Regions from separate parts of the Devosia sp. BK genome, predicted to be linked through region 1. Evidence: predicted binding sites of a transcription regulator. Region 1 holds the regulator's gene; the other holds the start of a gene.
What was found. The regulator PhoB, encoded in region 1, activates phosphate uptake and scavenging genes when phosphate is short. The targets are predictions, from matches to a motif close to TGTCATNNANCTGTCAT.
Positions count from the first base shown of each region.

Region 2: a site for PhoB is predicted at 13,919-13,935, ahead of DevBK_RS09110 (NAD-glutamate dehydrogenase). Genes of this name have one in related genera too.

Region 1 covers NZ_JAIMBX010000001.1:588,521-603,793, forward strand. The annotation lists gene DevBK_RS02845 (DMT family transporter) at 1-311, opposite strand, end outside; gene DevBK_RS02850 (MFS transporter) at 724-2,355, shown strand; gene DevBK_RS02855 (YaiI/YqxD family protein) at 2,355-2,804, shown strand; gene DevBK_RS02860 (cold-shock protein) at 3,009-3,215, shown strand; gene DevBK_RS02865 (hypothetical protein) at 3,263-3,517, shown strand; gene DevBK_RS02870 (hypothetical protein) at 3,694-3,942, shown strand; gene DevBK_RS02875 (MYG1 family protein) at 3,958-4,881, opposite strand; gene DevBK_RS02880 (GGDEF domain-containing protein) at 5,071-6,207, shown strand; gene phoB (phosphate regulon transcriptional regulator PhoB) at 6,204-6,905, opposite strand; gene phoU (phosphate signaling complex protein PhoU) at 7,011-7,727, opposite strand; gene pstB (phosphate ABC transporter ATP-binding protein PstB) at 7,751-8,533, opposite strand; gene pstA (phosphate ABC transporter permease PstA) at 8,602-9,966, opposite strand; gene pstC (phosphate ABC transporter permease subunit PstC) at 9,968-11,341, opposite strand; gene DevBK_RS02910 (substrate-binding domain-containing protein) at 11,408-12,433, opposite strand; gene DevBK_RS02915 (IclR family transcriptional regulator C-terminal domain-containing protein) at 12,707-13,462, opposite strand; gene DevBK_RS02920 (TM2 domain-containing protein) at 13,658-13,963, shown strand; tRNA gene DevBK_RS02925 (tRNA-Ile) at 14,048-14,124, opposite strand; gene DevBK_RS02930 (DUF2087 domain-containing protein) at 14,364-14,900, shown strand; gene DevBK_RS02935 (hypothetical protein) at 14,897-15,103, opposite strand; gene DevBK_RS02940 (LysE family translocator) at 15,138-15,273, opposite strand, start outside.
Region 2 covers NZ_JAIMBX010000001.1:1,852,044-1,867,316, forward strand. The annotation lists gene DevBK_RS09035 (ABC transporter ATP-binding protein) at 1-273, shown strand, start outside; gene DevBK_RS09040 (hypothetical protein) at 510-1,451, shown strand; gene DevBK_RS09045 (alpha/beta hydrolase) at 1,673-2,506, shown strand; gene DevBK_RS09050 (NAD(P)H-binding protein) at 2,484-3,410, opposite strand; gene DevBK_RS09055 (LysR family transcriptional regulator) at 3,427-4,332, shown strand; sul1 at 4,395-4,450, shown strand; gene DevBK_RS09060 (SulP family inorganic anion transporter) at 4,512-5,993, shown strand; gene DevBK_RS09065 (FAD/NAD(P)-binding protein) at 6,151-7,752, shown strand; gene DevBK_RS09070 (Ku protein) at 7,843-8,721, shown strand; gene DevBK_RS09075 (Ku protein) at 8,718-9,551, opposite strand; gene DevBK_RS09080 (manganese catalase family protein) at 9,649-10,581, opposite strand; gene DevBK_RS09085 (group III truncated hemoglobin) at 10,728-11,216, opposite strand; gene DevBK_RS09090 (helix-turn-helix transcriptional regulator) at 11,213-11,818, opposite strand; gene DevBK_RS09095 (superoxide dismutase) at 12,014-12,616, shown strand; gene DevBK_RS09100 (flavin reductase family protein) at 12,743-13,282, shown strand; gene DevBK_RS09105 (DUF6894 family protein) at 13,347-13,658, shown strand; gene DevBK_RS09110 (NAD-glutamate dehydrogenase) at 14,035-15,273, shown strand, end outside.

The sequences.
Region 1 (15,273 bases):
GAATTGACGGCGGTCGAGGTCAGCATGACGGTAACGGCGCCGAAGATGCCGCCGAGATAGGCCCAGAGCGGAGCCTTGCCGTGCTGGGCCTCGGCGATCTTGGTTGCGGCACGTTCGCGGCGCCAGATGAGGGCGAGGACGGCGACGGCGACGACGGTGCCGACGCCGTGGGCCAGCCACGACGAGAAGAGTGCGCCGCCCAGACGCCCGGCTTCGCCATTGACGAAGATGGCGAGGGTCAGAAGGCCGCCGCTGGCAAAGGCCGCAAGGAGGTGCAGCGGGTTTGGCCGCTGGGTCTGGGATGGGGTCATGGGCGCGATTCGAGTGAGGATGGTTCTAGGAAGTGTATGCGTTTGTGGGTTGGGGTTCATCCCCGCTGTGGGGTCACTTCTCCACGTGCCGTTTAGATGTACTAGCCAAACCACTGGTCTTCCCTCGGGCTTGACCCGAGGGTCTCTGGTCGCGGTCAAAACCCTTGCGGCTCCTGCATTGGCCCTCGGGTCGAGCCCGAGGGAAGGATGGTGGTTGGTGAGGCTTTGGAAGACCAACAGCATCCTCAGAAAGAGATTGCCCGCTCTGCGCAGAAAGATCGCGTTTGTCGCGGGATCGGTTCGGGCCGGCCATGCTTTATGGAGGAGGGCGGGGCGGGTGACGGGGCGGTGCCGAGAATGGTCTTGCCTTGGTCAACCGGCTGGCTCATGAACGGGCGAGGAGCTGAATCATATGGCTGAGCGCACATCTATCCTGGCGCCCTTTCGTCACGAGACTTTCCGGACGCTTTGGGCTGCAACGCTGATGTCCAACCTGGGTGGGTTGGTGCAGTCGGTAGGCGCGGGGTGGATGATGACGACGCTGACCACCTCGCACAATATGGTGGCGCTGGTGCAGGCCTCGACGACGCTGCCGATCATGGTCTTTTCGATCGCGGCGGGCGCACTGGCCGATAATTTCGATCGGCGGAGCGTGATGCTCGTGGCGCAGGCCGGGATGGCGCTCGTATCATTGTCGCTGGCCATAACGGCCTGGATGGGGCTGCTCAATCCCTGGCTGCTGCTGACTTTTACCTTCCTTATCGGCTGCGGGACGGCGCTGTTCAATCCATCCTGGCAGGCCTCGATGGGCGATATCGTGCCGCGCGACGACCTGCCCGGAGCGGTGACGCTCAATTCGATGGGTTTCAACATGATGCGCAGCGTCGGCCCGGCGGTAGGCGGCATGATCGTGGCGCTGGCGGGGGCGAGCGCGGCTTTTGCCGTCAATGCGCTGTCTTATCTGACGCTGATTGCGGCGCTCTGGCGGTGGCAGCCCAAGCGGACGAAATCGCGCCTGCCGCGCGAGCGGTTTGGCAGCGCCATGCTGGCGGGTGTGCGCTACATGTCGCTCTCGCCGAACCTGCTGACCGTGCTGTTCCGTGGGTTCCTGTTCGGTTTTGCCGCCATCGTCATCATGGCGCTGCTGCCTTCTGTCGCCGAGGAATATGTGGGCGGCGGGGCGCTCGTTTACGGCACGCTGCTCGGCTGTTTCGGACTTGGGGCCATTGGCGGGGCGTTTCTCAATGGTCGGATCCGGCAGCGGTTTTCCAATGAGGTGATCGTCAGGCTCGCCTGTCTCGGTTTTGCAGCAAGCTGCCTTGGGTTGGGGTTCAGCCGCGACGCCTTGCTGAGCCATTTGGTCTTGCTGCCGGCAGGGGCATGCTGGGTGCTGTCGCTCTCGCTGTTCAATGTCTCGATACAGCTCTCTTCGCCGCGCTGGGTGGTTGGCCGGGCGTTGTCGCTCTATCAGACGGCGACGTTTGGTGGCATGGCGGGCGGAAGCTGGATCTGGGGTTTGACGGCTGACGCGACGGACCCGCAATGGGCCTTGGTCGTGGCCGGTGGCGTGCTGCTCGTCTGCTGCGGGGTGGGCTTCGTGCTGCCGCTGCCGCAGTTCAACGATCGCGATCTCAATCCGCTCGGGACCTTCAACGAGCCCTTGCTCAAGCTCGACCTTCGGCCGCGGAGTGGTCCGATCATGGTGATGATCGACTATGAAATCGCCCAGGAAGACATTTCGCGGTTTCTGGCGCTGATGAGCGATCGGCGCCGGATCAGGATCCGGGACGGGGCGCGGCAATGGTCGCTGCTGCGCGATCTCGAAAAGCCGAACATCTGGGTTGAGAGTTATCATGTGCCGACCTGGGTCGACTATGTCCGGCACAACCTGCGGCGCACCAAGGCGGATGCGGACAATACCGAGCAATTGCGGGCGCTGCATCGCGGCGAGGGACTGCCGCATGTGCACCGGATGATCGAGCGGCAGACCGTGCCGCTCGACGATACGACGCCGCTGCGCGATAGTCCTGAGATTGGTGCCTGATGGTCGCGATCTATATCGATGCCGATGCTTGCCCGGTCAAAGACGAAGCGCTGCGCGTCGCGGAGCGGCATGGGCTCATGATCACCTATGTCGCCAATTTCGGGCTGCGGCCATCGCGCGACCCGATGGTGCGCAATGTGATGGTGCCGCAAGGGGCCGACGCGGCTGATGACTGGATCGTCGAGGCGGTGGAAGCGGGGGACCTCGTCGTGACCTCCGACATTCCGCTGGCAAGCCGCGTGCTGGCCAAGGATGGGGTGGCGATCGGACCGACGGGGAAACTGTTTACGTCTGACTCGATCGGCATGGCAATGGCGATGCGCGAGCTTAATCAACATCTTAGGGAGACCGGCGAAAGCCGCGGGATTAATGCCAGTTTCACGGCAAAGGATCGCTCCAGTTTCCTCCAACAGTTCGATGCGGCCGTGCAGCGCGCCAAGCGCCGTTAGATATAAGTGAACGCTGCCTTGACTTTGACGCATTGAACGCGATATATCTGATCATACGTTTTCTGCCCGCGTGGCGACCTGACCTTCCCGGTATAGCCGGTTGATTGGCTTTCCTTTCGAACTGCAAACGTTGGTATCTCCCGGTGCATATCGCGCGGGAGAAATGCTCGCTTGCACAGCTTCGAGCCAATTCAGAGACTTCCCATGATCAATGGTACTGTAAAATTTTTCAATTCCACCAAGGGTTTTGGCTTCATTTCGCCCGATGACGGCGGCAAGGATGCCTTCCTTCATATCTCGGCTCTCGAGCGTGCTGGCGTGACCACCGTCGCCGACGGCCAGAAGTTAAGCTATGATCTGGAACGCGGCCGCGACGGTCGTGAGTCCGCGATCAATGTACAGCTTGCCTAAAGCAGATCTTGCCGGGGCAGCACTGCCCCGGCGTTCAGGAGCGTCTGATGTCTCATCTGTTTAAGGTCGGCGAGATGGTCGATCTGCGATCCGCTCCCCGCCACAGCAATCGGCCCAATGGGCCCTGCGAAGTCATTGCCTGCCTGCCACATGATAGTGGCCCAGTGCAATATCGGGTGAAATCGCGCGGTGAAAGCGTTGAGCGGGTGGTCGATGAAGTCGACCTGTCGCCGAGCAACGCCACCAAGGCGACCAGCACGCTGGCTCAAAGCGTCTTCAGCATTGCCGTGAACAAACGCTAGTTCGTTCCGGCTTGATCAGCGCATAGGCGGGTTTCGATCCTGCGGCGTTTTCGCTGCAGCGGCACCGCCACGCGCTGTCGTCGCGCTGAAATAATCGACAGCTATTGTTGTCCAATACAAATCATTCGGCGCCTTTGCGCGCCGGACGTCGGCGTTTTGCCGAAAGAAAGTTTAGAATGAATACGCAGATATTGAATATGCCGGGACAGTTGTTCCTCGGCACGAATGTTGAAAATGCATTTGCCCAGGGCGGGCGCCGGTTTTCGTCGGCGGCCAAGGCCGTACGCTTTGCCATGGAGCAGGCAGCGCCGGTGAGCCTGCGCGGTGCCATGCTCAAGGTTGAGGGCGAAACGCTTGGGCCGGACCAGATCCGCACCCTTCACAGCCAGATGGAAACCATCGGGCAAGAGTGCCGCGCGCGATAGCGCGGCCCGTCGACTTTAGGCCGCGTGGCTCTTGAGTGCCTCGGCCACCGCGAGCTCTGCCATTGTCAGGGCCGCAGCGCGGGTTCGCGCAGCGGCGATAAAACGGCCGTTGTGGCAGAACGTGGCGCCGGGAACACCGGATGCCTTTTCCAGATCCTCATTGACGAGGCCAGCCCAGGCGGCAGGCAGATCGGCACGAAGCTCGAAGCCTTCGCCGCGACGGATGCCTGTTAGGCACCAATCCTTATCGCGCGGATGGACGACGAAGAGCAGATGGTCGGCGCCGGCTTTTTCGATGGCCGGGCGGAACGGCATGCCCATGGGCAATTCCAGAACGCGGCCGGGCCCGGTGGCCTCAATGGCGGCAAGAACTACGCTTTCGGCGCGGAGCTTTGCGGCTGCGCGCTTGACGCCGGCTTCAACGAAGCTGCGCGCAACGGCAAGCGCCTGCATGAAGGCCTTTTCGTCAGCATCGGTATCGGTGTCGTCGAAATCGGGCTTCAGGGTTTCGAGCAGCGAAGAGAGCGACAGGCCGGCGAGGGGGCCCGACGGGCTCTGCGCGCCATTATCGACGAGATCGATCGGCAGAACGAAACTGCCGTCAAAGCTCTCGTGGATGCTGTCCACATGGTTTGCCGGGGTGCCGAGGGCGGCGATGTAGTCGCGCCCAAAGTGCTTCCAGACGAGACCGAAGGAGCTGTAGGGCTGGCCATCGTCGCGGAGGGGCGCCCCGCGCTGGTGATGATCGAAAATATTGGCCGCTGGATCATAGGCACCGCCGACATCGTAGATGATGCGATCGGGGGCTGGGGCGATCCAATCCGGAGCGCGGGTGCGCACGACGCTGGCCTCGGGAAAGAGGCGCGTGAGGATGACGCTCGAGAGCAGTTCATCGGCATGAAATCCGCCAGAATGGGTGACGAGGAACTGGACAGACATGCCGGTTTGCCTTGCTTTCGAACGGTAAGGAAGCGTTAGCCTCAGCTAGCCTGCTTCGGGTGTTTGGCGCAATGGTATCAAGCCCATAAGCCTTGCATTAACTGGTCTGACCTTAGGTTGAAAGAGAGGCGGAGGCGAATCCGCTTGGGCGGCGTTACAGGCCGCAAAGTGTTTCTGCCGGGGAGTTTTATGGTCAGCCTCAATTGGGTGACGACGTCGGGTTTTGCCATTCTGGCAATCCTTTGCGTCTGCGTTTTCCTCGGCATGCGACGCATGCCTTCTTTGGCATGGCTTGTCGCGACCGCTGTAATCGCGACGATCGAGACCGTTTTTCTGGCCAATGCACAATTTGAGACCGTAAGCTCCAATGCCGTCGCCGTGCTGACGCCACTGGCCTATATCTGCTTTGGCGAGGCCATTCGCGCGGCGCTTGGGCAGCGGAGCCGGAACTGGTGGCTCTATGGCGCTGTGGCTGTGTTCACTCTTGCAGCTGTATCGCTGAAGCTGGCCGATGTGCCGTTCAGCTATCGGACGCCGGTGTTTCAGATCGCTTGTGCGCTGGCGCTTTGGGACGGCATCTATCGGCTGGCCAAGTTGCCGACGCGCAGCTTTATCGATCACGGCCTGATCGGGGTGGTCGGCGGGCTGTTCGCCATCTTCATTTTCAGGGCGGTGACCTATCCGTTCATCTACGGGCCGGACGTCGCCTATGCGGTCATTCGTGCGGGCGATATCGAGCGGGCGACGCTCATGCTCTCGGCATTGCTGTCGGCTGTAGCTATTCTTTTGACGCTCGCGCGGATCATCAATGGCGTCATCGTGGCTTATCGGCGGCGCTCGGAGCTCGACAGCCTCACGGGGCTTTTGAACCACCAGGCGTTTCATCAATTGGCGAGCGTCGCCGGCAAGACCGGTGGCAGCGTGATTTTCTGCGATATCGATCATTTCAAATCGATCAATGACCGGTTCGGCCATTCGGCGGGCGACAAGGCGCTGTGCGCCTTTGCCGAGCTGTTGCGCTTGAGCGGTTATCAGACCGGGCGTCTGGGTGGCGAGGAATTTGCCGTGCTGGTGCCGGGCGGGTCGATCGCGGTGGCGATGATCGAGGCTGATCGGCTGCGCAAGAAATTCAGTGACCTGCGGCATGCCAATATGCCGGGCGATCTGCGGATTACGGCGAGCTTCGGCATTGCCGAATATGAAGCAGGCGCGGAGCCGCGGCAGGCGTTTTCGAAGGCGGACGCGGCGCTTTATGCGGCCAAGTCAAGCGGCCGCAATCGCGTGAGCGTGCATCAGGCCGAGTCAGTCAAGAGCGCTGCAGCCTAGGCTGGCTGGCCGAAGCGCTCGTCGAAGGCGTAGCCGGCGCCGCGGACAGTGCGGATCGGATCGCTTTCGCGGCCGCGATTGATGGCGCGGCGGAGGCGGCCGATATGGACGTCGACGGTGCGCTCATCGACATAGACGTCATTGCCCCAGACGCCATCGAGAAGCTGCTCGCGCGAATAGACGCGGCCGGGATGGCGCATGAGATATTCGAGGAGGCGGTATTCGGTCGGGCCCAAGTGCACGTCGCGGGTGGAGCGGCGGACGCGATGGGTGGTACGGTCGAGTTCGAGATCGCCGACCTTGAGCGCTGCCGTCACGAGGTTCGGATTGGCGCGACGGAGGAGGGCGTGGATGCGGGCGACCAGTTCGGGGACCGAGAAGGGCTTTACGACATAGTCGTCGGCGCCGGTCGAAAGGCCGCGAACGCGCTCTTCTTCTTCGCCGCGAGCGGTGAGCATAATGATGGGGATGCGCTGGGTTTCTTCGCGGGCGCGGAGACGCCGGCAGAGTTCGATGCCTGAAATCTCGGGCAGCATCCAATCGAGCAGGATCAGATCCGGCAGCTTGTCCTGAATGGCGAGCTGGGCTTCGTCGCCGGTTTCGGCGGTGACGACGCGAAAGCCTTCGGCTTCGAGATTATAGCGCAAGAGGATGGCGATATCGCCCTCGTCTTCGACAACGAGAATGGTCGCGGGCATAGGCGTGCTCCATCGATCGGCCTCAACGTCTGGCCGAAAGTCATGGTTCTTGTGGTTTACCCCCACCCGGCCTCCCCCTGAAAGAGGGGGAGGGGAAGGAAGGGTTTACGCTTTGATCTGCGTGCGGTGCAGTTCCTGGACGTCGGCCGTGAGTTGCTTGCCGGTTTGCAGGTAGTAGGCGCGTTCGGCGATGTTGGTCGCGTGGTCGCCGATGCGCTCGAGGTTTTTGGCGCAGAAGAGGAGATGCGTGCAGGTGGTGATGTTGCGCGGATCTTCCAGCATGTAGGTCAAGAGTTCGCGGAAGAGCGAGGTGTGCATGGCGTCGACTTCGTCGTCGCGGTTGCAGACTTCGACGGCGGCTGCCGCATCGCGATTGGCATAGGCGTCGAGGGAGTCCTTGAGCTGACGGAGGACAAGGGCGGTCATGTTCTTGACGCCATTGTAGAAGGTCGGCTGCAGGTTGATGCCTTCGAGTTTCAGCGAACGGCGAGCCAGTTGCTTGGCCATGTCGCCGACGCGTTCGAGATCGTTGGCGACGTGAACGGCGGTGATGACCGATCTCAGGTCGCTCGCCATCGGCTGGCGGCGGGCGATCAGGGAGACGGCCATTTCGTCGATCTTGCGCTGCATGTCGTCGATGCGCTGGTCGGCGATGATGGTGAGGTCGGCCAGCTCGCGATCGAGCTTGAGAAGGGCCTTGGTGCCGTTCTCGATGGCGACTTCGACCTGGCCGCCCATTTCGGCAATGGTCTGGGCCAGGGTGTTGAGCTCGTCGGTGAAGGACGAGACGATGTGGTCGGACGTGCTGTTATTGGTGGGCATGATGTTGGCTCCTCGTTCCGCGATCAGCCGATGCGGCCCATGATGTAGTCCTGGGTCTGCTTGTTCACCGGATTGGTGAAGATGTCTTCGGTCTGACCCTGTTCGATCAGATTGCCCAGATGGAAGAAGGCGGTGCGCTGGCTGACGCGGGCGGCCTGCTGCATCGAGTGGGTCACGATGACGATGGTGTAGTTTTCGCGCAGTTCGTCGATCAGCTCTTCGATGACGGCGGTGGCGATCGGGTCGAGGGCCGAGCAGGGCTCGTCCATCAGGATCACTTCGGGGCCAACGGCGATGGCGCGCGCGATGCAAAGACGCTGTTGCTGGCCGCCGGAGAGGCCGGTGCCGGGCTCGGCCAGACGATCCTTCACTTCTTCGAAGAGGCCGGCCTTGCGGAGCGATGACACGACGATTTCGTCGAGATCGGTCTTGTTACGGGCGAGGCCATGGATGCGCGGGCCATAGGCGACGTTGTCGTAGATCGACTTGGGGAAGGGATTGGGCTTCTGGAAGACCATGCCGATGCGGGCGCGCAGTTCGACCACGTCCAGATCCTGGGCATAGATGTCCTCGCCATCGAGCTTGATAGTGCCGCCGACCTTGGCGCCTTCGATGGTGTCGTTCATGCGATTGATGCAGCGCAGGAAGGTCGACTTGCCGCAGCCCGATGGCCCGATGAAGGCGGTGACGGCGCGGTCAGGAATGTCGATCGAAATGCCGTGCAGGGCTTGCTTGGCGCCATAGTGGACGGTGACGTCGCGGGCGGTCAGGCGGATAGGGCGGTCAAGCACGTCAGTCGGGTTCATAGCGGAGTCCAGGTTCTGGGAGGTCTTCTTTACCTTGCCGGCAAGCATATCCATTTGGATCACACTCCTTAAGCGCGCTTTTCAAGGCGGGAGCGGAGATAGATCGCCACGCCGTTGAGCAGGATCATTACCCCAAGCAGCACCATGATGGCGGCTGCGGTGCGGGGCTCGAAGAAATTGCGGTTTTCATTGCCCTGCCAGAGATAGATCTGGACGGGAAGGGCGGCGGCCTGATCGAGCGGGGTTGCGGGGACCGACGCAACGAAGGCCTTCATGCCGATGAGCAGCAGTGGGGCGGTTTCACCGAGGGCATGGGCGACGCCGAGAATGGTAGCCGTCAGGATCGAGGGGAAGGTCACCGGCAGGACGTGGTGGAACACCATCTGCGTTTTCGAGGCACCCATGCCGAGCGCTGCCTGGCGGAGGGCCGGGGAAACGCCCATCAGCGCGCCACGGGTGGCGATGATGATGGTGGGAAGGGTCATCAGCGTCAGCACCAGGCCGCCAACGAGCGGGGCGGAGATCGGCAGGTGGAACCAGTTGATGAACACCGCGGCGCCGAGGAGGCCGAAGACGATCGAGGGGACGGCCGCGAGGTTGTTGATGTTGACCTCGATGAGATCGGTGAGGCGCGATTTTGGCGCGAACTCTTCGAGATAGATGGCCGCGGCAACGCCGATCGGAACGGCGAGGACGACAACGATCAGCATCATCCAGAGCGTGCCGACAAAGGCGCCGAGGAGACCAGCGGACGCAGGCGCCGAGCGGCTATCGACATTGGTGAAGATCGACCAAGCAAAACCATTGGTGATGGTGCCGTTTTCTTCGAAGATGTCGATCAGGCCACGGGTTGGCGCCGAAAGCTGCTGTTGGGTATCACCGAGCGAGCGATCGATATTGCCCTTCACCCAATTGGCCGTATTGGCCGAGGCGAGCACGTCGACTTCGACGGTCTGGCCGAGGAGCGAGGGATCGCTGACGAACTTTTCGCGAATGGCGTGGCGGGCATTGGTCTCGGGGATCGCGAGTAGTTCGCGGCTCGTAATGTCGTAGCCTTCCGGTAGCGCCTTGCGAAGCGAGGCTTCGACAATGGTGTTCCAGTTGAGGAGCGCCACTTCGCGCTGCCACTTGAGGCTTGCCGCATTGAACTCGGCTTCCGAGGCGAAATCGGCACGGGCAGGGGCCGGGCCAACGTCGATCACAGCCGGATCATAGGTGACGGCCAGGTGGACGTTGGACTGGATGAAGGCCGGGATGCCCTTGCGGAACACATCGACGAACAGCAGGGCCACGAAGCCAAGGGCAAGAGCGATGGCGGCGATGCCAAGGCCGCGGAAGATTTGCTCATTCAGGTGACGGCGGCGGAGGCCGGACCGGACAAGCTTGCGGCGATCGGCGCTGGCGCTGGAGGACGTCTGAATATCGGTAGCCATTTTATTCGTACTGCTCCCGGAAGCGGCGCACGATGTAGAGCGCGAAGATGTTGAGGCAGAGGGTCACGACGAAGAGCGTCAGGCCCAGAGCAAAGCCGACCAGGGACTGCGGGCCGGTGAAATCGGTATCGCCGGTGAGCTGGTTGACGATCGAGACTGTGATGGTCGAGACGGGCTCGAGCGGATTGCCGCGAAGGATGGGCGCGTTACCGGCCGCAAGCACCACGATCATGGTTTCGCCGATGGCGCGGCTGACGGCGAGAAGGAAGGCGCCGACGATGCCGGGAAGGGCGGCGGGCAAGAGGACGTTGCGGATCGTCTCGGACTGCGTCGCGCCAAGGCCATAGGCACCATCGCGCAGGGTGCGCGGCACCTGGTTGAGGATGTCATCGGAAAGGGACGAGACAAAGGGGATGATCATGATGCCCATGACCACGCCCGCCGTGAGCGCCGAAGTGGCGCTGACCTGGAGGCCGATCGCATTGCCGACATCGCGGAGGAAGGGACCGACCGTGACGAGGGCGAAGAAGCCGAAGACGATTGTCGGAATACCGGCGAGGATTTCGATCAGGGGCTTGGCGACGGCGCGGAGCGATTTTGGGGCATATTGGCTGAGATAGATGGCAGCCATCAGGCCGACCGGAACGGCGACCAGCATGGCGATGGCCGTGATCATCAGCGTGCCCGACAGCAGCGGCAGGAGGCCATACTGACCGTGATTGGTGCCGCCAGCATTGTTGGGGGCCCAGACAGTGCCGAAGAAGAAGTCGATGGGGTTGATGAAGGTGAAGAACTTGAACGCTTCGGTAACGAGCGAGGCGACGATGCCGACCGTGGTCAGAATGGCAACAGCCGAGCAGGCGAGGAGCAGGATATTGACCGCGCGCTCAACCTGATTGCGAGCGCGGAGGCGCGCCGTGATCTGGGAGCGGGCATAGAGGAGGCCTGCGCCGCCCGCCACGATGGCCAGGATCAGCGAACCGGCAAAGGTGATGAAATTGAACGAGCGCAGCGCATCGCCGGCGGCCTGTTCGTATGGGGCCAGTTCACCGGTGACGCCATAGCCGGAGGCCAGGGAATTGACGCGGTTGATGGCATTGTTGAGGCCCATCTGATCGAGCGACATTACTGTGTCGGTTGGGATCAGAGAGACAGTGTAATTGCGGGTGATATCGCCGCCGAACCAGGCCCAGAGCAGCACGACTGCAAGCGCGGGCAGCATGGCCCAAAGGGCGGTGAAGGTGCCGTGATATTGCGGGCGGGAGTGAACGGTCACGCCATTGGTCGTGACGAGGTTGCGGCTCCTCGACCAGCCGGTCTGATAGGATATGCCTAGGATGACGAGCAGTACGCCGGCTACGACCAGAGCATTCATCGATGCGCTCCCGCGGGAAAACGAAAGAACGGGCCGCACCGGGAAGGTGCGGCCCGCAATGGTCTCTTACTGAGCAGCGCCAGCTTCGAAAGAAGCGAGGACTTCAGCAGTCTTGTCAGCCGGCTGCGGGATCAGGCCAGCAGCTTCAAGGATGCCGCCTTCGCCCGAAACGCCTTCGGAGAGGAAGAACTGAACGTAGTCTTCGATGCCCGGGATGGTGCCGATGTGCTGGCCCTTGACGTAGAAGAACAGCGGGCGCGAGACGGGGTATTCGCCGTCAGCAACGGTTTCCTTGGAGGGGGTGACGCCGTTCACGGTCGCAACCTTGAGCGAGTCGGTGTTCTGTTCGTAGAACGAGAGACCGAAGACGCCGACGGTGTTCGGGTCCGAGTTCAGGCGAGCCAGGGTCTCGGTGTAGTCGCCCGAGATTTCGATGACGACGTCCTGACGGAAGGTGGTTTCAGCGGCCTTGATTTCGTCTTCGGAAAGACCTTCTGGAGCGCCAGCTTCCTTGAAGCCTGCGGTCACGACCTTTTCCTGGAAGACTTCACGGGTGCCGTGGTTCGACGCTGGGATAGCGAGCGAGATCGGCTGGTTCGGGAGCGACGCGTCGATTTCGTTCCAGGTCTTGTAGGGGTTATCGACGAGAGCGCCGTCAACGACGACCTTGGCGGCAATGGCCTTGTAAACCTGGAGCGGGGTGAGGGCGAAATCAGCGCCCGAAGCGGCGGAGGCGAAGACGATGCCGTCGAAGCCGAACTGGACTTCGCGGATGTCGGTCACGCCGTTGGTGGTGCAGACTTCACGTTCCGCATCCTTGATCTGGCGCGAAGCATTGGCGATGTCGATGGTGTTTTCACCAACGCCTTCGCAGAACTGCTTGAGGCCGCCACCGGTGCCGCCGGAGCCGACAACCGGGGTCTTGAATTCAGGGAAGGCGGCGCTGAATTCTTCAGCAACGATCGAAGCGAAGGGCAGAACCGTCGACGAGCCGGCGATCTGGATGGTGTCGCGCGACTGGGCGAAAGCACCGGTGGTGCCGAAGGCGGCGAGTGCGATAACGGCGGCGCTTGCGAAAAGTGCGGTCTTCATGAAAGTTCCCTTTCGGAAATTCGGTTCTTAGACATGGCCAGCCATGCTTGCGGCCGTCCTGTGACGCGGCAGACCATATTGTCGCCCAGCGACGGTTTTATTGCATTGGGGTGACTGGTTTGTGACAGTGCAAACCGATGTTTTTAAAGGTGAAACCCGACAATATCGGTTTTGTGACAGCTTTTGTGACGCTGTTTTGTGACTCGGCCTGCAAGGTTCTCACCGAGGCGCTGATCCCAATCTTAGCCGGGAATTGTGACAGTTGACCAAGGGTCAGCGCAGGAGCGGCCGAAGATCGGACTGTATCTTGCGCATGAGGGGCAGGAAGCTTGCGATCATGCGCGACGTCGAGGCGCGGGCGGTTTGGGCGCCGATATTCACCGCGGCTATGACTTTGCCGGACGAATTGTAGAGCGGCACGGCTATCGAGCAGAGACCGAGTTCGAGTTCCTGGTCGATGACAGCAAAACCCTGAGCGGCGACGACCGCGAGTTCCGTCGTGATCGATGGAAGGTCGGCCTTGGTGCGGCTGGTATAGGCCATGAGGCGCGAGCGATCGAGAATGGTCGCGGCTTCGTCGAGCGGCAGGGCGGCGAGGAGAATGCGGCCCATCGACGTGCAATAAGCGGGTAGGCGCGCGCCGGGGCCGAGATTGATCGACATGACGTGGCGGGTCGAGGCGCGTGCGACGTAGAGAATGTCGGTGCCGTCGAGTACGGCGGCGGAGGTGCTCTCGCCGGTCGCGACCGAGAGTTCTTCGAGGAAGGGCTGAATCATCTGCGGCAAGGTATTGGCCGCAAGGTAGAAATGGCCAAGGTTGAGGACGCGCGGCGTCAGCTGGAAGAATTTTCCGTCATAGGTGGCGTAGCCGAGGTGGACGAGGGTCAGGAGGCAGCGGCGGGCCGTGGCGCGTTCGAGGCTCGTGCGGGCCGCGACTTCGGTGATCGACATGCGCGTATGGGCTTCGTCGAAGCACTCGATGACGGCGAGGCCGCGCGCCAGGCCATGAATGATGTCGCCGTCGCGCATGGGGGCCTCACTGGTGAATTGGCCTGAGGTGACATGAATGGCGCGGGAAGGGAAGGGGCTGGGGAACGCGGCAAGCGGATCTGGGTTTAGGCAGTTGAACGGACAGGCGAATTGGCGTCTGCGGCAACGGAATATCGGGCGGCATCTTGCACAACGGCGAGGACTTCCCATTTTCGTTGCGAATGGAGGACTGCAATGACCTATGATCGCGTTTCGGCCCAGTATGATATCGAGAAGAAATCGCTGGTCGTGGCCTATGTGCTCTGGTTTTTCCTGGGCTATGTCGGCGTGCACCGGTTTTATCTCGGCAGGCCGATCAGCGGCCTGATGATGTTCGGGTTCTCGGCCGTGGTGTTCCTTTTGACGCTGGTGTCCTTCGGATTTCTCGGCTTCCTGTGGTTCCTCGTCGGCCTCTGGTGGCTGATCGATGCGCTGCTGATCCCGGGCATGGCCGCCGGCCGCAATACGCGCATCGCCGACCGCGTGTTTGGGCGCCGCTAAGGCTGATTGACACCAGTAGAGCTAGTGAACGTCATCGACCGGGCCTTGTGTCCGGTCGTTTCGCTTCGGGCGGGAATGAAAATGTGGTGCGCCCAGAGGGACTTGAACCCCCAACCAGACCGTTATGAGCGGTCGGCTCTAACCAATTGAGCTATAGGCGCGTTGCGTGCCTCTTAGCAGGGTCGGGGCCGCTGTCAAAGGGGGAAGAGGACAGGCTTGTGTCCTTTTCCCGAGCGCGCTAATTTGCGGAACGGTCTGCAGTTCACCGAGGCGTCGCCGTCCCCACGAGGGAAGCTAAACCTGCGTTCAAATAGAATTCGACGACACCTTGTGCCTCGTCGAAAGTCGGTGACCATCGAGCCGCCCCATGCGGTTGAGGCATGTTCAGCAAGGATGTGTCATGTCGCGCGAAATTCACGCACTCACTATTTCGGATCTGTCTTCATTTGCCCGCGCCTTGCGGGACGGTCTTGCCAAGCGCGAGGCGCCGCCGAGCCATGTCGAGATGCTCAATCTTCTGAGCAAGTCGGCAGGGTATCGAAACTATCAGCATTTTCGGGCGCAGGAGGAGCGGCAGAGCGAGGCGCCTCGGCCCGAGCCGGTCGATCATGACTTGATCGAACGGGTGGCCCGGCATTTCGATGGCGCTGGGGTATTGATGCGCTGGCCGGCCAAGAACAGCCTGCAACCGCTTTGCCTTTGGGCTCTGTGGAGCCGGATCGAAGCGGGGCGGACCTATTCGGACGCGGAGATGACGGCGCTGCTCAATCGCTGGGCGAGTTTTGGCGATCATGCGCTGTTGCGGCGGGCGCTTGTCTCGCTGGGGTATGCCGTGCGCAGCAAGGACGGGCGGATTTATCGCCGGATCGAGCAGAAGCCGCCGGCGGAATTGTCGCCGCTGTTGCGCAGGGTGATGAGAACGCAGGAAGCTGTCTAGGCGGTTTTCTTGACGCCACGCTGGTAGGCGATCTTGGCGGCAAGATTGCCCATGCCCTGAGATTCGCTGAGCTTTACGGTCATCAATCCGGTGGCCTGGCTGCTCATGGATTGGACCTGCGCGAGAGCGGCGGTGCGCTTCTCGCGGTAGTACTTCATCTGCTCATAGCGCGACATCTGGGAGATGGTGCTGATACTGGCCATGGAGAAACCATGGCAAGAAATGGTTAGCCGGCCCTTAATGCTGCATGACGACGAGGCCGGCGGCGGCGGCCATCATGGCGCCGGCGGTCTTGTTAAGACGGCCCAGAGCCTTTTCGCTGCGGAACATGTCGCGGGCGGCTGAGGCGAGCCAGGCATAGCCGCAGCCGATC
Region 2 (15,273 bases), 1.3 Mb from region 1:
CATGACCTTGCGACGGCCTATTACATTTCCAACCGTCTGATCATCATGCAGCGCGGGCGGATCGTCGAAATGGGCGATGCGCGGACGGTGCTCGATAATCCGCAGCATCCTTATTCGAAGTTGCTGAAGGCCTCGGTGCTGTCGACGGATGATGCGGGGGCTGGGAAGCTCGCGACCGATCCGGGCATGGTGCAGGCGGCCAATGGATTGGTCGGCGAGGCCGGGAAGCTGGTGATGCGGCCGGATGGACGGGAAGTTCGGGTTTATGGGTAGGGGAGGAACCCCCACCTAGCCTCCCCCTGGTAAGGAGGAGGGACGCATCGAGTTTGCCCTTGCGGCTGCGGGCCACCGGCAGATTGCTCCCCCTTCAGGGGGAGGTTAGGTGGAGATCTTTCCTTTGCTCTCGACCGTGCCAAAGGCCCCCCTCACCCGCCGGCTACGCCGTCGACCTCTCCCGCAAGGGAGAGGTGGGGGCTCCACTACATCTCCAAACCTAAGGACCCAAAACTATGAGTGCGCCGATATTTCGGGATCCGGTTCAGGATGGGGCGGCGGATCCGGTGGTGGTTCGCAAAGAGGGGACCGATGAGTGGTGGATGTTTTACACCAATCGGCGCGCGGCGGCGGGGGGCGAGGGACATACCTGGATCCATGGGTCGCCGATCGGGGTGGCGGTTTCGACCGATGATGGGGCGAGTTGGGACTATCGGGGGACAGTGAAGGGGCTCGATGCGCCGGGGGACGATGGGCTCAATACGCATTGGGCGCCGGAGGTGATTTTTGCCGCGGGGCAATATCACATGTATCTGACCTATATTACCGGAGCGCCGTCGCATTGGCAGGTGCCGCGGACGATTACGCATTTTGTCAGCGATGATCTGGAAAATTGGCGGCGGGTGGGGCCGCTAAAGCTGTCGAGCGATCGGGTGATCGATGCGGCAGTTTATCACTGCCCCGATGGGCTTTGGCGGCTTTGGTACAAGGACGAGGACCATGGCTCGGCGACGTGGTGCGCGACGAGCCCGGACCTGTTCGACTGGACGGTCGAGGGCGAGGTGATCCCCGGTTCGCCGAGCGCGGCGCCGCATGAGGGGCCCAATGTCTTTGCGCTTGGCGGATTCATCTGGATGATCGTCGACGAGTGGCATGGGCAAGGAGTCTATCGCTCGACGGACGCGAAAAACTGGGTGCGGCAGGGGGTGATCGGCGGTGAGGCTGGCACGGACAAAGGCGACATTCGCTTCGTGCGGCACGCCGATGTGGTGGCCTTTGCCGATCATGCAGCGCTGTATTACTTTACCCATCCCGATTGGGACGAGCATAGCCAAACCGAAGGGCCGCGGAATGCGGCGGAGCGGGCGACGGTCATTCACCATGCGCGATTGACGGTGGAGGATGGTGTGCTGGTACTGGAGCGGAATATTCCGGCGGATGCGGCACTGCTAAGGTAGGTGCCAGTTCTCTTTCCCGCGCCTTAAAGTGCAAAGACACCTGGGTCGTTCTCGCGAAAGCGGGAATCCAAAACTCCGCAGTAGAGATTCCCGCTTTCGCGGGAATGACGCCGTGGATGGCTGGGGGCATAGCTGGCTGGGATACTAGACGGCTGGGAACGCTGGGTGTCGAAGCCTGGTCTGTTCGTTCGTCGCGCTGGTGTCACAGATGGAGGAACAGAATGGATCGCACTTTCCGGGATGATGGGCTTGAGGCCTTTGCCAAGGACGGTCCCCCTGCCCTGCCGGCGGGGGGCACCGTTTTGGATCGGAATGGCGTCGGCGTTTGGTATGCGAGCTATGGCGCGGGTCCGGCAGTGATGCTGCTCCATGGCGGCATGGGGAACTCAACCAATTTCGGGCATCAGGTGCCGGTGCTGCTGGCGGCGGGTTTTCGGGTAGTCGTTATGGACAGTCGCGGCCAAGGGCGAAGTGGCTGGGGCGGGACGCCTTTTTCCTATGAGCAATTTGCCGGGGATGCGTTGGCGATCCTCGATGTCCTAGGGATTTCCCGCGCGGCCGTGGTCGGCTGGAGCGACGGGGCATGCGCTGGGCTTGCCATGGCCAAGGCGGCGCCCGAGCGGGTGGCAGGCGTCTTCTATTTTGCCTGTAATGTGGACGCGACCGGCAGCTTGCCTTTCGTGATGACCGACACGATCGGCAATTGCCTCACACGGCACCAAAAGGACTATGCGGCGCTGTCGCCGCGACCGGAACGCTTCGACGAGATGAGTGCGGCGCTGCAGGTGATGCAAGGGAGCCAGCCGGATTATTCGGCCGCGGATTTGCAGACGATCGCCGTGCCGGTGACGGTGGCGCAAGCGGAGCGGGACGAATTCATCCGCGTCGAGCATGCGCGCTATGTTGCCGAAACGGTGCCAGGCGCTGAGTTCGTCCTTCTGGAGGATGTCAGCCACTTTGCGCCAGTGCAGCGGCCAGAGGTGTTCAATGGTGCGGTGCTGGATTTCTTAAACTCAGCGCGCGTTGGATTGCTCAGCGGAGCCGGTCGGCCATGAAGGCGCTCATGCTTTGGGGCGGACGGCCGATGAGTTTTTCGAGGAGCGGATCGATGGCGGCGAATTCGCCGGATCGGGCGGCGCGATAATAGCCCATCATGATAGCGATGCGTTCTGGGGATTCCCCACCGGCGGTAGCATTTGCCAGCATGATGTCGTCGTCGAGGATTTCTCGGGTGACAGGCCTGCCGAGGATGGTCGTGGCGTATTGGGCGAGATCGGATAGGTCGAGGGGCTCGGCGCCTGTGAGGGGTGGCGTTGGGCCATCGATGGTTTCGGCGCCGGCAAGCAGCGCGGCATCGGCGGCCGCGAGATCGTCGTGGGTCGTCCAGGACACCTTGCCATCCACCGGGGCGGCGAGCATGCCGCTCGCAAAACCGCGGGCGTTCATGGCGAGGGCGCTATCGGCATAGAAACCATGGCGGAGGGCGGTCCAGGCTAGGCCGGACTGGGCGAGCATGGCTTCGGTGGCCGCATGGGTCAGGGCGGGCGGGAAGTGTGAGGTCGAAGAGCTCGCGATCTGGCTCGTGTAGAAGACGTGCTTTACCGACAGCTCCCGGGCAACGGCGATGGCCGTAGCGTGCTGGGCCAGCGGATCGCCGCCGCTGGCTGCGGCATTGGAGGATACCAGCAGCAGATGCTCGGCGCCTTGCCAGGCGTGGCGGAGGCTAGCGGCATCGTCGAAATCGCCCTGACGCACGCGGATGCCGGCCGCGGTGAGGTCGGCGACCTTTTCTGGGTCGCGCACGCTGACGGCGATGCGGTTGGCGGGGACGCGGGCGAGGAGGTTTTGGGCGATCTTTCGACCGAGTTGGCCGGATGCGCCGGTGATGACGAGCATGATGATCTCCGTGTTGGCGGCAATCTGGCTGTTCTCATGCGCGTTGATAATCGGCTTAGCCAAGAATAGGCTGTTCTCCATGAAGAACAGTGTCTCGCCGGATCGATTGAAGATTTTCCTCGCGGTGCTGGATGCAGGGGGCTTTCGGGCGGCGGCGCTCAGGCTGGGCACGGTGCCATCACGGGTGAGCACCACGGTGGCGCGGCTCGAGGCGGAGCTTGGCGTGCCGCTCTTGCTGCGCTCGACCCGCAGCGTCAGAGCGACCGAACAGGGACGCCGGCTGGCTGATACCATTCGGCCGCTCTTTGATGAGGTCGAGGAAGCGGTGAGCGAGGCGGCCAATTCGATGGGGACGGTGCGCGGGAGGCTGGCGCTCAATGTGCCCGGCGCCGTCGTGCCCGACATCCTGCCGCCGTTGATCGCAGAATTCCAGCGGCTGCATCCCGAGGTCGAGATCGAAATCGTCGTCGAGAATGATCGCGTTGATATCATCGCGGCTGGGTGCGATGCGGGGATCCGCTATGGCGCGCATCTGGCCAAGGATATGGTTTCGATCCCGATCGGGCCGCGGACCCAGCAGATGGCTTTTGCGGCGTCGCCGGACTATTTGAATGCTCATCCGAAGCCGGAGTTGCCTGAGGACCTGACCGGCCACGCGGCGATCCGCTACAGGCTGCCTGGGGGGACCTTGCTGCCATGGCGGTTGCGGAACGCGGCGGGGGAAACGGTGATGGTCGAGCCGCAGCGTTCGCTCGTCATCAGCGTCAATGCCTTTGATAGCGGCTTGAGCTATGCGCGCGCCGGGATGGGGATCATCGGCGTTTTCAGAAATTGGTGCGAGGCGGATTTTCGCGCGGGGACGCTGGTGCCGGTGCTCGAAAAGCATTGGCCGGTGCTGGATGGGCCACGGCTTTACTACCCGAGCCGGTTCGCTGGGGCGCCGTTGCGGGCCTTTATCACGGTTTGCCAAAGCCAGGCGGGGTGATCGATCACCGACGCAGAAGCCTTGCCGGGTGGGGCGCGATCTGGCATGAGAGGATCATTCATCCTGGACCCGGTGCAATTCCGGGTGGCTCTTCCGGCCGCCGATCCGCCGGACAATCAAGCAAAGCCGATTTTCGTGCCGGGTTCCTTTGAGGACCGCGCTGGCTTCTTGGTGTTTTCATGTCTCTCTCGCAAACCATCCACCGCAACTGGTTTTCCAATATTCGCGCCGATATCCTTGCCGGTATCGTCGTCGCCCTGGCGCTCATCCCTGAGGCCATCGGCTTTTCCATTATCGCTGGGGTCGACCCCAAGGTTGGGCTCTACGCCTCGGTGGTGATCGCCATCGTCATTTCATTTGCAGGCGGGCGACCGGCCATGATTTCGGCGGCAACCGCCGCGACGGCCGTGTTGTTCGGGACACTCGTGCGGGAACATGGGCTGCAATATCTGCTGGCGGCGACGATCCTTGCCGGCGTCATCCAGATCGGGCTCGGGTGGTTGCGGATCGGTTCGGTCATGCGCTTCGTGTCGCGCTCGGTGATGACCGGTTTCGTCAATGCGCTCGCGATCCTGATCTTCATGGCGCAGCTTCCCGAACTCATCGGAGTGACGTGGCAGTCCTATGTGATGATCGCGCTCGGTCTTGCCATCATCTATCTCTTTCCGCGACTGACGCGCGCTGTGCCCTCGCCGCTGATCTGCATTCTCGTGCTTACGGGGATTGCGCTGGCCTTCGGGGTGGATACGCGGACGGTCGCCGATCTCGGCGCGCTGCCCAATGCCTTGCCGGTCTTGCTGTTTCCCAATGTGCCGCTGACGCTCGAAACCCTGCAGATCATCCTGCCGACCTCGATCGCGGTGGCGGCAGTGGGGCTGCTCGAAAGTCTGCTGACGGCCTCGATCGTCGATGGCATGACTGATACCAAGAGCGACAAGAACCGGGAAAGCATCGGCCAAGGCATAGCCAATATCGCCAGTGGCTTTTTCGGCGGCATGGGCGGCTGCGCCATGATCGGGCAATCCACCATCAATGTCAGATCAGGTGGCCGGACGCGGCTCTCGACCTTTACGGCGGGAGCGTTCCTGCTGTTTTTGTTGATGGTGCTGGGCGAATGGGTAGGGCTCATTCCCATGCCGGCGCTCGTTGCCATCATGATCATGGTGTCGATCGGGACATTTTCCTGGTCGTCGCTGCGCGATCTTGCGCACCACCCTCGGCGGTCGAGCCTCGTGATGCTTGCGACCGTGATCACCGTTGTGGGCACGCATAATCTGGCGCTCGGCGTTGGGGTCGGCGTGTTGCTATCGGGGCTCTTCTTTGCGTGGAAAGTGTCGCAGGTTTTCCGGGTGTCGTCCGATCTGGCCGCCCCCGGCGAGCGCCACTATGCGGTCGAGGGGCAATTGTTCTTTGCTTCGGCCGAAGAATTCCTCGAGGCGTTCGACTTTGCCGAACCACTGCAGCGCGTCCGGATCGACCTGACACGGGCCCATATCTGGGATCTGACGGGGGTGAATGCCGTCGATCAGGCCGTGTTGAAGTTCCGGCGCGTCAATGTCGCGGTCGAGGTGATCGGCATGAATGGAGCGAGTGCGACGATCATGGACAAGTTCGCCCAGCATGATCGGCCAGATGCGATCGCGAAGGTTTTGGGACACTAAACCTAAAGCATAGCGGACGCCGGGGATTTTGCCCTGGCGTTCGCTTGCATGACCGCTTTGCAGGACTTCCGGACGTTTCTTGCAGAAAAACTTTGGTCGGCCGGGTCTGAAACGATCTCCCCAGCGTTAGTCAGGGTCGCTAATCGAGAGAACCCGGATGCACCAGACGCTGACAAAGAGCGTGACCAAAGTCGCCATTGTCGGTGGCGGGCCAACTGCCGTCTATACGCTCAAGAACCTGCTGCAAAAATCAGGACGCTATTCGGTCACCATCTTCGAGGCCGGCAAGGTCGCCGGCTGCGGCATTCCCTATTCGGAAGAGCATAATACGCCCGAGATGATGGCGAACATCACCTCAATTGAAATTCCGCCGGTATTGGTCTCTCTCGCCGATTGGGTGCGGGCCCGTGACGCAAAATTCCTCAAGCGTTTTGGGATCGATCGGGAGGCGGTTGGCGATCGAGATTTTTATCCGCGGATCTTGCTCGGGGCCTATTACGTCGATCAACTGCGCCAATTGATGGAAGCGGGATCAGCGGCGGGACATGCGATTACCGTCGAAACGGATACGCATGTCGTCGATATCGAGCCGGTAAAGGACGGGACCTCGGTCTTGACGCGGTCGGGCGAAAAGACGGCGCATCGTCGGTTCGATCGCGTTATTCTGGCGACGGGTCATCTAACGGATTTCGGAAAGCTGAAACGGCCGACACGGCTTTATCGTTCGCCCTATCCGACGCAGAACCTAACGCTGGACAAAGACCTTGCGGCGCTGATCCTCGGATCATCGTTGAGCGGGATCGATGCTGTGGTGGCACTTGCCTCCCAACACGGCACGTTCATCGCGGAGGGGACGGCGTTTCGATATGAGCCGAAAGGCCCCTCGCCTATCCGTCTCGTCATGACGTCGCGCAAGGGGATTATCCCTGATGCCGACTTTTTCTATCCCATCCCCGAAGAGCCGCTACTGATCTTCACGCCGGCGCGTCTCGAAGCCTTGCAAGCTGAAGGGAAGACGGGATTTCTCGGTCGCGCTATGAAGCTCTTCAAGCAGCAATTGGCGACGGACGATCCCGAATTTCTTGCGCGATTGGGGCTGAAGCGGTTTACGCCGGAGGCTTTTGCCAAAGCCTACTTCGAGATGCGGCGCGATCGCCAGGGGTTCAAGGCGATTGCTCAGAACCTGCGCGAATCCGAGCGGAACTATCGCGAGCGACGCACGGTGATGTGGCGCTATACGCTGATGCGGGCCCATGAAGTGTTCAGCGAGATCGTGCCGTACTTCGATAGCAAGGATCTCAAGACGTTCAGAACCCACCTGACGCCGGTCTTTGCCGATGCCTATGGCTGCATTCCGCATAAATCCATTGAGCGGCTTTTAGCTTTGCATCAGGCCGGGTGCCTCGACGTGATTGCCTTAGGTGACAGCGGCAAGATCATCTATCGCGCCGGCGCGTTCGAGCTGGTTGGCGTCGAGAAAGAGCAGAGTTTCAGGACGCTGATCGATGCACGTGGACAGGTGATGGTGTCGCTGGCGGATCTCGGGTTTGAGCAGCTGGATCAGGCCGTCGATGTCGAGGATTTTCTCAAGCGCAGCGAGGGGGAAGCCGCGGAGCACCAATTCCGCGTGCCGCTCAGAGGTCAGCCGAAGTCGGATATTTTCTGCCTCTCCATCCCGATCATGATGAAGCGCTATCCGTTTGCCCAGGGACTCGTTGCGTGCGCCGATGCGGCAAAGCTCGTTGCGGATGCAATTTGACGGCTGAAGCCGCCGGAAAACGCTCCCGTGCATCAGTGTGGAACGGGTTTCCGCAGATCTCGTTTTTCCAGGTGACATGGAGGTTGGCTGATGGCTGCGAGGGCAATCTGGAGCGGGGCGATCAAGATCGCGGAGATCGCGTGCCCGGTCAAAATGTATACGGCAGCCACGACCTCCGAGCGTATTTCGCTCAACCTACTCAATCGCAAGACGGGCAATCGGCTCAAACGGCTCTATGTCGACGAAAAGACCGACAAACCAGTCGAGCGCGAAGATCAGGTCAAGGGCTATGAGACGAGTGCGGGCCACTACGTGGTGCTCGAGCCCGAAGAAATCACTGCTGCGGTGCCCGACAGCGACAAGGTGCTCAAGGTCGATAATTTCATCACCTGCGGGCAGATCGAGACGACCTATTTCGACAAGCCTTATTATCTTCTGCCAGCATCCGATGCGGCCGAAGAGGCTTTCGTGCTGATCCGGGAAGCGTTGCGCAACCAGAAGGCGGCGGCAATTGCCCATACCGTGCTGTTCCGCAGATTACGGCCCGTGCTGATCAGGGCGCATCGCAAGGGGCTGATCGCGACGACACTCAACTTCGATTACGAAGTCCGCTCGGCAAAAGAGGCTTTCAAGGATATCGGCAAACGCAAGATCGATGCGGAAATGCTCGAACTTGCCGAGCATATCCTGGAGACAAAAGCCGGCAGCTTTGACCCCAGCGCGTTCGAAGACCGCTACGAGGATGCACTGGCCGAATTGGTGAAGGCCAAGATCGATGGGCGCAAGGTGATTCCGCTCAAGCGCCCCGAACCGACCAAAAAGAACGATCTGCTGGAAGCGCTGCGGATGAGTGCCGGCGGCAAAGAAGAGGACAAGGCGCCCGAGAAGAAAGGCACACCTAAGAAAACGACGAGCCGCAAAAAGGCCGAGGGCGAAACGAAGCCCGCCCCGCGCCGCAAAGCCAGTTAGCTGCGGCGCTTTCGCTTCGGGGTATCGTCCGGCTTGCCCTCGAGGCTTTTCTTGAGGGCAGCCATGAGATCGATGACATTGCTCGGCGCGCTGTCTTCGTCCTCGGCTTCGATCTTCTTTGCTGACTTGGCCGCCGGCTTCTGGGTTTTCTTGGATTTGATGATGTCGAGGAGACGATCCTGCACGGGGTCCTCGACCATGGTTTCGGACCATTTGGTCGTGCGCTTTTTGATGAGCTCTTCGACCATGCCCATCATTTTCTTATCGACTTTGTGGTCGTCGACCTTTTCCCAATATTCATCTTCATCGCGCACTTCGTCGCCGAAACGCAGCGTCCAGAGGACGATGCCTTCTTCCCAGGGCTGGAGCATGACCGCGCGTTCGCGGCCGCCGATGACGAGACGGGAAATACCGACCACGCCTTTATTGGCCATGGCCTGGCGTATGACGCTGAAGGCTTCCTCGCTGATTTCGGCATCGGGCACGAGAAAATAGGGCGTATCGAAATACGTCCATTCGATCGTGTCCTCAGGCGCGAATTCCTGGATGTCGATCGTCTTGGTGCTGTCGAGTTGCACGGCATCGAGATCGTCTTCTTCGAGCACGACATAATCGTCCTCGCCTTTTTCAAAACCGCGCACCTGATCATCGCGCTCGACCGTTTTGCCGGAAACGGCATCGACATAGCGCGTGTAAATGCGGGAATTGGTCTTGCGATTGAGGGTGTGGAACCGAACCTTTTCGCCCTCGGTGGTCGCGGGGGTAAGGGTGATCGGACAGGTGACGAGAGAGAGCTTCAAAAAGCCCTTCCAATAGGGACGACCTGCCATTTGCGACCTCCTGAGAACAGGCGGAAAACGCGGGGCCCTGCGGGATGTTCCGCGCGGTTAGAAAGGCCCTGCGCTGGTGAGCAGGGCCCAAAGCGAATTAGCGCGAGGCTTTGTAAAGCTTGGATGCGATTTCGAAGAACTCTTCGGGCGCATAATCTGGCGTGAAGGCGGAGGGGACGCCGACAAGCTGCTGCATCTTGCCGCCTTCCGGCATGCCTTCGACCACTTCCAGCGGCCCCGGCGGATCGGTCGGCAGCGCGACTTCATCGTTGGACCAGATGCCCGAGATTTCCTTATAGTCGTCCTGGCTCCAGGTGTAGAGCCGGCGGTGCGAGCCCTCGTCGAGGTATTTCTGGCATTCCGGAATTTTGGAGAGCGGAATGTTGGGCGTGGGCAGCATTTTCTCGATTTCGACGCCGGTCAGTTTCTTCAGGGCCAGCGCATAGGAATGGGCGTGGACTGAGCCACGGACCAGGAGATAGCCACAGACTTCGCGGCCGGTGGCATCGTCGGCGCTCAGCGTCTCATAAACGCGCAGCTTGTGAAGACGCGCGCCGCATTCGAGATGGAAATTGTGGAGGAGATCGAAGATGACATTGCCGGTCGTCGTGATGAAGTCGTTGTTCCACGAGACGCCATTGGCGTTGACCGGGGTTGCACCGCCGCCATTGGACAGAAACGCCGAGGCGAGGCGGATGTCCTGCATAGCTTCGAAGGGCGACTTGCTGATATCGCCACCATCGCCCTTATCGCCACCGCGCTTGTCGGGGCCATTGTTGAGCATGGCAACGCCATTGCTGACGAGTTCGACATGGGCGAGTTCTTCGGCAGTGATCGAGGCAACGAGGCTGTAAAACGGCCTCAGCTTGTCCTTGCTGCGGAAATTGAAGCTTTGGAACATGTAGTTCCCCAGCGTCGACAGCTCCCCATATTTGCCGCCGAGCAATTCCTGAAGCGCTGCGGCAGCATTGGGGTCCTGTTTTTTCGGCGGAGGCAATTCGGTGATCAGACGGTCGACACGCATAAACATGGACAAGTCTCCTGATTGGCTGCAGGGCCAACGGAGCGCACATGGCGATGTTCCTGAAACCATCCTCGGTTTCATTTGCGGGTTGTCAGTCTGCTGCCGCGGGAAAATCTCGCGAGATCAGGGCGGGTTCACGGCGGTGGATAGACCTATTCAGGCTTCCAGACGGCCGTGTCGGCTTCGCGTTTGAGCGGGCCCATATGGGTGATGTCTTCGCCGCGGCGCATGGCGATGTTCATGCGGAAGGAGTTGCCGATGCGTTCGGAGCGCTCGGTGAAAAGGGCGGCGATGTCGGGCGGGCAGAGGGCGTCGACGGTTTCGCGGAAGAGGCGGAGCCAGCGCATGAAATGGGCATCGCTGAGTTCGGGGATGGCCATGTGCTTGGGCATGGGCCGGCCGCCATATTTGCCGGTGCCGAGGAGCATGGAGCTCCAGAAATCGGTGATCGTTGCGATATGGGCAGGCCAGTGGGCTTCGGGGATGACGCGATTAAAGACAGGGCCGATGACCGGATCGCGGCGGGCGGCGGCATAAAAGCTCACGACCACGCGGGCGATCATGGCTTCGTCGAGCCCCTCGGGCGTATCCCAGCCGATGCGGTGAAGGCGCGTGCCGGCGGGTGGGCGGGGATCGGTCATGAGACGGTCTCGGACGTGATGCGATAGGAGCAGCGGCGGCCACCGCTGACGATATGTTCCTCGCGCTCGATCTGGGCTTCGGGGCCGAGAATCGAGCGGAAGACATCGAGCTCAGCGCGGCAAAAGCCCTGGCAGGCAGTGGCGGCGGCGCAGATCGGGCAATGGTTTTCGATGAGGAGGAGCGAGCCATCGGGCTCTTCGCGCCACTCGGCCATATAGCCTTCGCGTGTGCGGAGATCGACGAGCGCGGCGGTGCGGGATTTGAGGTCGGTTTTATCGGCGACGGCGGCTTCGTAGGCCTCGCGGGTGAGGGTTTCGCGGGCGGTGATGACGGCATCGAGCGCGTTGGGGCCGAGGGTGGTTTCGACGAGTTCGAGAAGCTGGACGGTGAGCGCCGCGTGGGTATCGGGGAAGCGCGACTGGGCGGCTGGGGTCAGGGACCAGAGCTGGGTCGGGCGTCCGACGCCGGTCGAGGAGGCCATGGCTTCGACGAGGCCTTCCTGGGCGAGGCGCAGCAATTGCTGGCGCGCGGCCTCACCGGTGATCCCCAATTCCTGGCCGATGGCGCCGGACGACAGGCCCGAGCGCATTTTTAGCGCCATCAGCACACGCTCGCGCGGGCTGCGGGGGGACCAGGCCGGATTTTCCAAGTCTGAACTTGACATATTGGGCGGAAGGGTTTTCAAAGTCATTGCTTGGAAAATAGTCCGGTTAGCCGCAGATGGCAAGCCGGGCCGGAAGGAACCTCAAGCGAGGTGCTTCGATTTTCCCGATGCACAATGCAAAAGGAGCCTCAAATGGCCTTCGAACTGCCCACCCTGCCCTATTCGACCAATGCCCTTGCCAATGCCGGCATGAGCCAGGAAACGCTGGAACTGCACCACGGCAAGCACCACCAGGCCTATGTGACCGCGCTCAACGGCTTTGTGGAAAAGAACCCGGATCTGCAGGGCAAGAGCCTCGAAGAAATCGTGCTCTTTGCCAAGGACAAGGCAGACCTCGCGCCTGTTTTCAACAATGCCGGCCAGCACTGGAACCACATCCACTTCTGGAACGCGCTTTCCCCCACCGGCGGCAAACTGCCGGGCAAGCTCGAAGCCAAGATCACGCAAGACTTCGGGTCGGTCGATGCGTTCAAGGACGCGTTCAAGACCGCGGCGACCACGCAGTTCGGTTCGGGCTGGGCCTGGCTCGTGCTCGGCAATGACGGCAAGCTCAAAGCGACCAAGACGGCGAATGGCTCGAACCCGCTCGCGACTGGCGAAGGCAAGCCGCTGCTGGGCCTCGATGTTTGGGAACACTCCTACTATGTCGACTTCCGCAATCGTCGCCCGGATTATGTGACGAACTTCCTCGACAAGCTCGCGAACTATGAGTTTGCGGAAGCGAATTTGGGCTGACACCCGTACGCAGCGTCATCCCCGCGAAAGTGGGGGTCTCGCTTACCAAAAGGGATTCCCGCTTTCGCGGGAATGACGCGGTGAAATCGAGTGACCCCGCAACCATCGACACTTTCGAGTAGCGTGATGCCTGATTTTGAATTGCCTGAGAGCATGACGCTGCGGCCGACGCGACGGCCGGTGGTGGGTTCGGCCGAGTTCCGGAGCGCCATGGCGTCGATGGCGGCGAGTGTCTCGGTGGTGACGGCGCGGCGGGGCGAGGAGCGGGTTGGGCGCACGGTGACGGCGGTGATGTCGCTTTCGGCGACGCCGCCGGCTATTCTGATTTCGATCGACATCATGAGCCGGCTGGCGGATTTGATCGCCAAGACCGGTGGGTTTTCGCTGTCGATGCTGGCAGCGGGACAGGACGAGATTGCCAATGCCTTTGCCGGCAAGGTGGCGCAGGCGGAGCGGTTTACGCTTGGGACATGGCACCAATGGCCATCGGGACATCCGCAGCTCGACGGGGCGATGACGGTGCTCGATTGCGAAGTGATCGGCTCGATCGCGACGGGGACGCATGTGCTGTTTGCGGGCGCGATCGTCGATGTCGAGACGCATGAGGACCGGCAGCCGCTGCTCTGGCAGCGGCACGATTATCATGCGTTGACGGAATTGGACTGAAGCGGTCCAAAGTGCCACACTGACAGCGTTTTCCCGATTCAGGTTGAACCGCGCTGGAGGCGAGATGTTTTCCTCCAGTGCCGGCGCTGAGGAGGCGGTCTTGCCACGTTACTTTTTCCACTATCGCACCGATGAGGAACTGATCCGCGACGAAGCGGGCAGCGAACTCGCCGATCTCGACGCCGCGGAAACGCAGGCGGCGGAAATGGGTAAGGCGATCATCGAGCGACTGGCGGGGCAAGGGGGCGAAACCAAGCTGCCACGGACCATCGAAATCACCGATGCGGGCGGCGAGGAGCTGCTTTATGTAGTGTTTTGGGAAGGGCCGAAGATTGGCAGCGAGGGCACCCCGGTGACGCCGGCGAGCGTGCACTGATTTTTGCAATGGATTCCCGCTTTCGCGGGAATGACGCCGTAAATGGCGAAAGTTCTAATTACAAGAAGAGCGGGCCGCCGTGGGCGGTGACGACGAAGCCGAGGATGAGGGCGGCGGCGAGAGCGGCGTAGGAGACGTAGAGCTGGACGTTGGTCATGGCGGCCTCACGAGCTATGGCCCAAAGACTACCAGACTAATCGAGATTAACAAGCTGTAAACCGTATGCCGGAAGGCCTGCGGTGGAAACGCTTTGCCTCGTTGTGACGGTTTGATGAAAAGAGTCTACCGTCACGCTCCTGTCCGATGCGTGACGCAGGAAGGCAGACAGACTCACTTTGGCTGATAGAGTGGGCGCGAATAACGGTAGGAGCGGCGTATGTCGGACGAGCGGATCTGGAGCTTTATCGAGGCTGCAAGGGCACTGGCACAGGGCGATGCGAGCCTTGACCGGTTCCTGGTGGCGGCGATCAAGGCGACCGATCCCGACGACCTGGCGCGGCAAACGCCGGACACTTTCCTGGCCGGATTGAAGCGGAGCCATGCGGCGGCGATTTTCGGTCCGCTGCAGGAAACGCGCATCCAGATGACGCCACCGACGGCGCCGGGCGAACTGCTCGCGATCGATGTGATCTCGCCCGATATGCCGTTTATCGTCGATTCCACGCTTGCCGCCTTGCGGGCGATGGGCGGGACGATCCGGCTTTTTGCCCACCCCGTCGTGCATGTGAACCAGGCGCAGGTGGTCGAGATCGGGGGTGCGGCGATCAGCGTGCTGCATATCTTGAGTGAACCGGTGGCGGATCTTGCGGCGCTCAAGGAGGAAATCCGGGCGACGCTGACCGATGTATCGCGAGCGGTCGTCGATTGGCGAGCTATGCTCGACCGGGTGCGGCAGGCAATGACCGGGCTCAATGGCGTCAAGCCGGCGCTGCGCGATGAGCCCGCGCGGTTTCTCGAATGGCTGGCCGAGCATAACTTTACGTTTTTGGGCGTGCAGGAATACCGGCTCGAGGGCGCGGAACTGGTGCCCATGGCCGGGACCGGGCTGGGGCTCTGGCGCGATGAGAGCCTGAAAGTTCTGCGCAATGGGCAGGTTTATGTGGATTCAACGCCCGAACTCGTGGCGTTTTTGCAGACCGCCGAACCGCTGCTGGTGACCAAGGCCAATGTGCGCTCGCGCGTGCATCGGCGGCAGCACATGGACTATGTGGGGGTCAAGATTTACGGCGCCGACGGCGCGGTGCGCGGGGAATTGCGCATTGTCGGGCTCTTTACGGCGCAGGCGCTGGCGACGCCGCATACCGAGGTGCCGATCATCCGGCGCAAGATTGCCGAGGTGATGCGCAAGAGCGGGCTCGATCCGCTGGGCCATGCCGGCCGGGCGCTGCTCAGCGCGCTCGATTCTTATCCGCGCGACGAAATGTTTCAGATCGATATCGCGCAGCTGGCGGAATTCGCCGAGGCGATTGCGGGGCTTTATGACCGACCGCGCGTGCGCGTCTTGCCGCGTATAGACCGCTTCGACAATTTCGTCTCGATATTGGTTTTCGTGCCGCGCGATCGCTATGACGGGGACGTGCGGGCGCGGATTACGCGCTATCTTGCCGAAGTCTAT